Regions from separate parts of the Chryseobacterium sp. SNU WT5 genome, predicted to be linked through region 1. Evidence: riboswitches for the same ligand, from Rfam matches in the RefSeq annotation. Region 1 holds a riboswitch; the other holds the start of a gene.
What was found. A riboswitch is a leader RNA that binds a small molecule or an ion and turns the genes downstream of it on or off. The one in region 1 is predicted to bind cobalamin.
Positions count from the first base shown of each region.

Region 2: it holds a riboswitch for cobalamin, as region 1 does, so the genes downstream of both, FNJ88_RS03335 (TonB-dependent receptor plug domain-containing protein) here and FNJ88_RS00450 (acyl-CoA thioesterase) in region 1, are expected to answer to the same signal.

Region 1 covers NZ_CP041687.1:96,177-99,387, reverse strand. Annotated here, with positions in the region: gene FNJ88_RS00460 (FtsK/SpoIIIE family DNA translocase) at 1-267, opposite strand, end outside; gene FNJ88_RS00455 (hypothetical protein) at 515-760, shown strand; gene FNJ88_RS00450 (acyl-CoA thioesterase) at 801-1,211, opposite strand; cobalamin riboswitch at 1,298-1,417, opposite strand; gene FNJ88_RS00445 (hypothetical protein) at 1,516-1,809, shown strand; gene FNJ88_RS00440 (urocanate hydratase) at 1,989-3,211, shown strand, end outside.
Region 2 covers NZ_CP041687.1:717,576-720,786, reverse strand. Annotated here, with positions in the region: gene FNJ88_RS03335 (TonB-dependent receptor plug domain-containing protein) at 1-1,451, opposite strand, end outside; cobalamin riboswitch at 1,481-1,653, opposite strand; gene ppk1 (polyphosphate kinase 1) at 1,667-3,211, opposite strand, start outside.

The DNA.
Region 1 (3,211 bases):
AGCTGCAATACCAATGCTTTCAAAAATAAAAATATTTCCTAACCAGTCTCCGATTTTACCGAAAATATTCGATGATTTTATCGTTTTGTCCAACATGGTTCCGGCCTGGCTTTGATCTGCTTTCCAATTCATTAAATAGGAAATAAAAGAAAACAGTCCGACAATCGAAATCAAAAGAAATAAAATGCCAAAAAATATACGTGGTTTTGAGAGAGTTTTGTTGTGCTCAGCCGTTTTAGACGGTCTTTTTTTCGTGTCTTTTTCCATAATATCAATGTGGGCAAATTTAATAATAAAAAATAACAAAATTTCTTGATGAGCGGAGTAAATTTTCAAATTATAAGCCTATGTATTCTGTATTTTTTTACAAATCTTTATTTTTTAGCACTTCTATCCAGAAATTCTTTCTACTAAACCGGTTTATTAAAGTAGAGGAAGTTGATGTCAGAATAAACATTTTTTTCGGAACAGTATTTGAGTGATTTTCACTGTAAATCATTAAGAACTTTACATCATGGAAAATTCAAAAAATAAAATAGCACAAGATATCGATAATTCGAAACGTAACATTCCTGTTCAAAAAGAGAAAGATCTTAGTCATGACTCTTCGGAAGAAAGAAAACTAAAAGATATTGTTGATAATAAAAATAGGAAGTATGCTGAAAATGCAGTTCCTCCTGACGCATGGGAAAATCAACAGAAAGCATATAACGAGGCATGGGAAAATAACAAAAACCAAGCACTGGAAGACGACATCTGATTATGAAACCAAAAATCCACTTTATAGTGGATTTTTTCTGTTATTTAATTTCGCTTGCATCTTCTTTTTCAAAGATTTTTATCGGTTTTTTATCATGACCAATTGCTACCAAAGTAAAATCACCTGACACCGCTCTTTCTCTAACTTCGTCGTACATCTGTTCAACATAAACTTCAACGTTTACTTTTAAACTTGAGTTTCCTACATATTTTACGCGACCAATTAATTCTACCAAAGTATCTGCTGGAATAGGTTTCTTGAAATCGATACGGTCACAACTTACCGTCACAAATGATTTTCTTGCAAATCGGGTAGCGGTCATAAAAGCAACTTCATCCATCATTTCCATCACCGTTCCACCAAACATCGTATTATGGTGATTTGTAATATTGGGGAAAACGACTTTAAAAACTCGGGTTTCTGAATTTTGGATTTTTTCTTCGTAGTTCATTGTTATTGAATTAAAACATTAATAATTGAAATGAACAGAAAAGCTGACAGAATTGTCAATTAAATTTTCTGCTTCAAATCGCGAAAGCATTTTTAATTTCAAATCAGGGATCTGACTTTCCGAGAGCGGATTACAGTTGCGCGACAGTTCGTGATTTGCACACGATTCACCTTTAAATTGAAATATCAACCACAAATATAGAATTTTTTCAGTTACTCTAATGCTTGCTATTTTTACAAACGACCAGTTTAAATAAGTTTGGAATCATTTTTGTCACATTAAAATCACACTAAAACTTTATATTATGATACCACAAGATAACACCAGTGAACAAAATGAAAATTTGAAAGAAATGAACTATAGTTCGGATAAAGATATTTTCAATCAAGAAGAACATGTTTCATTGGATGGAAATGGAAATCCAATTTTACATGAAAAGAAAGGTCCAGAAAGATTAGGTGATGATTTGGATGTTCCAGGTTCAAGCGCCGATGATGCAATGGAAGCAATTGGTTCAGAAGACGAAGAAAATAATTTCTACAGTCTCAGTGACAATGAAGATAATCACGAGGAAACCAATGAAGACCTTCTTTCTTAGCACGCTAAACCTTACTTTCTGAGTAAGGTTTCTTTATATTCAATTCTAAATGAGGGGATTTTTTTCCTCTTTTCTTTGCTTTGTATTTTACAATTTGAATATCTTTAAAGTTTCGTAACCGAAAATCTTGTCAAGGTTCTGGATCTTGACAAGGTTAGTTTAAAAACCTAATTATAATCATGACTTTTCAAGAACAGATACAACAAGGAATTCCAAATGAACTTCCTGCAATTAAACCTTACGATCCCCAAATTAATCACGCACCGAAACGGAAAGATATACTCACAGCAGAAGAAAAGAAACTGGCATTAAAGAATGCATTGCGTTATTTTGAGCCCAAATTTCATGCTGAACTTTTACCAGAGTTTAAAGAAGAATTGGAGAAGTATGGACGAATTTATATGTATCGTTTTCGTCCGGATTATGAAATAAAAGCACGTTCCATTAAAGAATATCCAGGAAAATCGGAACAGGCAAAATCGATCATGTTGATGATTCAAAATAATTTGGATTACGCGGTAGCACAACACCCACATGAATTAATTACTTACGGTGGAAATGGAGCGGTTTTTCAAAACTGGGCACAATATCTTTTGACGATGAAATATTTGTCGGAGATGACCGATGACCAAACTTTGACTATGTATTCGGGACATCCGATGGGCTTATTTCCGAGTCATAAAGAAGCGCCAAGAGTTGTTGTAACTAACGGTATGGTGATTCCAAATTATTCAAAACCTGATGATTGGGAAAAACTTAATGCATTGGGTGTTTCACAATATGGACAAATGACGGCTGGTAGCTATATGTATATTGGCCCGCAAGGGATTGTTCATGGAACTACCATTACCGTTTTGAATGCTTTTAGGAAAATTAAAAAAGAACCGAAAGGTGGACTGTTTGTCACTTCAGGTTTAGGTGGAATGTCTGGTGCGCAACCAAAAGCCGGAAATATCGCCGGATGTATTACCGTTTGTGCAGAAGTAAATCCGAAAATTACCAAGATCCGTCACGAGCAAAAATGGATTGATGAAATTCATGAAAATTTAGATGAACTGGTTGAAAGAGTTCGAAAAGCACAGGAAAATAAAGAAACTGTTTCGTTGGCTTATCTCGGAAATGTAGTTGAAGTCTGGGAAAAATTCGACCAAGAAAATTTACACATCGATATTGGGTCTGACCAAACTTCGCTTCATAATCCATGGGCTGGAGGATATTATCCAGTCGGAATTCCTTTTGAAGAAGCCAATAAAATGATGGCTGAAAATCCTGAATTATTTAAAGAGAAAGTTCAGGAAAGTTTAAGAAGACATGCGAAAGCCATAAATAGACATACCGATAAAGGAACTTATTTCTTTGATTACGGAAATGCCTTTTTACTGGAAGCGAGTAGAGCTGGAGC
Region 2 (3,211 bases), 620 kb from region 1:
TCAAAATCCAGTTGTGACTCTAACCCGTAGGATTCTACTTTATTCGTATTGACAGGGGACCAATAACCGCTGGATGTTGGTAACCATTGTATCATATTGATGAGGTGTATGTAGTAGGGAGTAATATTCAGTTTAAAATTTTTATATTTAAAATTATTTCCTACCTCTAATTGTTTTGAAGTTTCGGGTTTCAAATCCAAATTTCCTCCGGGTTGCCAATATAAATCATTAAATGAGGGATATCTGAAGTTGGTAGAGGCATTTAAAACAAAAGAATACCAACCGCTTACTTTTACTTTTCCAGAAAATGAAAATAGGACAGGAGTTGTAATTTCATCAACAAAGTCTTTCTTTATTCCTGCTTCAAAATTAAATTGCGGCTTTGGGTTCCACTTCAATAATCCTGCAAGTGAACTCGCATGTCGGGTAACATTTTTAATTCCTGATTTATACCCTTCGCCTTCATCGAAATGGTAATCCAAAATTACATCTAGTGCTAATTTATTATTAAACAGGTAGTTGATGTCGTTTTTAACAAAATAGGATTCTGAAATACCTCCACTGGTTTTAGGGAACTCTATATTATCAAAATATTGAAATTCATCCTTTAAATAGGCAATTTTAAAACTATTATTTACTTTTTTAGAATTAAAATCATAAGCAACTAAGCTCCTAAAGGTATTGCTTGTATATTTTGTTTTGGTTCCAAATTCGGACGTTGGAAAGTGTTGATTACCATCGTATATTTGAGTTTGCCAAGACAATCTATTTTTGGAATTAATTTTATAAGCTGCTCCTAGATTGAAATTTCTGTTGTCATATTGCCCATTTAAATTAACATAATTTCTTAATTCCGGAACTTCGTAGTTATTCTCACTTTTCACAAAATTTCCTGAAACTTTAACCGATAATTTATCGTTACTGTACGAAGTTTTAAGAAAAGAATTAAACGTATTATAAGAACCACCTTCTACAAATAAACTCGATTTTAAACCTTTGTTGAAACTGAGTTCGTTGTTCAGGTGAATAGATCCTCCGATGGCACCACTTCCATAGATCACACTCCCGCCACCCGATTTTATTTCGAGTTGGTCGTAACCGAGAAGATTGAGATTGTTAACATCACCCTGACCTAAAAATATTGAATTGATGTTAATTCCATTCCAGATAAAAGCCGTCTGTTGCGCAGTGGTTCCTCGGAACGACGGCGAGGAAACCATTCCGCGACCATTTTCTTTGATGTAAACAGGTGACTGAAAACGTAAAACTTCAGATAGATTCGTTGTATTTCTCAACAGATCTTTTTCAGTTAAAGTTTCAATTTTTTGAAATTTCTTAGAATTCTTCAACTGATTGTCGAAGATGTATACGGTGTCAATTTCTTTTTCCTGAGAGAATCCCAGAACAAAGCAAAATAATAGAACCGCCGAAAAAGGGTAAGTTTTAGTCATTATTCAAGCCTTTCCTCCGAAAGCATTTTTTAAAGTTATTGCTTTTAGTAAGGTCTCCTGACTTTCACAAAACTGCACCTTCCCGATTTCTCAGTGGTTGTATTGCAGCTTCACTAGTGGTGTGATTTACAGTTGCGGGGACAGTCTGCGATTTACACGCAATTCCCTTTTCTAAAAGCAGTGCAAAGGTAGTAATTTCGATGCGTTATAAGTGCCTAATGTGAAATTGTTTTATTCTTAAGATAATGAAAGGTTTCCACTTGTGATCTAATCGGTACTTTACCCGCCGTTACGTAGTCATTTTTTAATCTTTTATCTAATATTCTAGCCTTTACATTATCATTTAACTGAATTTCAAGTTGATCTTTAATTTCTTTTTTAAGATTTTTCTGAGTGATTTTTGCAGCGGCTTCAATTCTGTAATCCAAATTCCGCGTCATCCAGTCAGCAGAAGAAATGTAAACGTCTTCATGACCTTTATTATAAAAATACATAATTCTTGAGTGTTCCAAATACTCATCAACAATGCTTATGGCGGTAATTTTCTGTTTAAAATCTTTTTGATTAATTGCACAATAGATGCCTCTTACAATCATTTTCACTACGACACCGGCTTTCGCAGCGTCATACAAGGCTTTAATCAAAGCCCTGTCACTCAGAGAATTCACTTTTACGATAATGAGTGCTTTTCGACTTGCTTTTGCTTCTTCGATTTCCTTGGATATATGATCAATAATTTTCTCCCGCATCAGATCGGGGCAAAGCACCAGCTTCTTACAAGATTTCAGTTGTGGCATGATATCCTGTTTAGGTTTCCGTAGAACATTAAAAACCTTATTTATGTCCGCCATAATGCCCCGGTCTGAAGTCATTAATAAATGATCTCCATAAATTTTTGCTGTCTTTTCATTAAAGTTCCCAGTACTAACAAATCCATATTGTAAGGTTTTATTCTGCGAGCGCTTTTTAATCACACAAAGTTTTGCATGAACCTTTTTATTGGGAATTCCGACGAGTACTTTTACTCCTTCCTGTTCCAGTATTTCTTTCCATTTCAAATTATTTTCCTCATCAAATCTCGCTCGGAGTTCAAGCATTACCGTTACTTCTTTGCCATTTCTAACTGCATTAATAAGTGCATTTATAATTTTAGAATTGCTTGCCAAACGATACGCAGTAATCTGTATTGATTTCACGTCTGGATCCATCGCGGATTCGCGTAGTAAATCGATAACTGGCGTGTAATTATGATAAGGGAAGGTTAACAGAATGTCTTTATTTTGAATGACGTCCGTTACTCTTGATCCAAAAAAATCAGGATGATCGAATGAAGTTCGTTCTTTCGGTTTTTCGTAGGCTTCAAAAACGTCTGGGAACTCCATGAAATGCCGAAAATTATGAATTTTACTTCCTGGAATGATGCTGTCTTTTTTAGTTAAATGTAATTTCCGAATTAAAAACTCCAGTAAAGCTTTATCCATTTCTTTATCAAAAACAAAACGCGTTGGTTTTCCTTTTCGTCGGGATTTCACTCCTTTCTCAATCTTTTGTGCGAGTGTAGTTTTGATATCGTTATCTAAGTCAAACTCAGCATCTTTCGTTACTTTAAAACAATGAGCTTCAAATTCTTCATACCCGAAGTAAGAAAATATATGGGGTAAATTGTAAATAATGACATCTTCCAATAACATCACATTTTTTTCATTTTTTTCGGAAGGCAGCAGAACGAATCTCCCAACAAGGCGTGACGGAATTTCAAT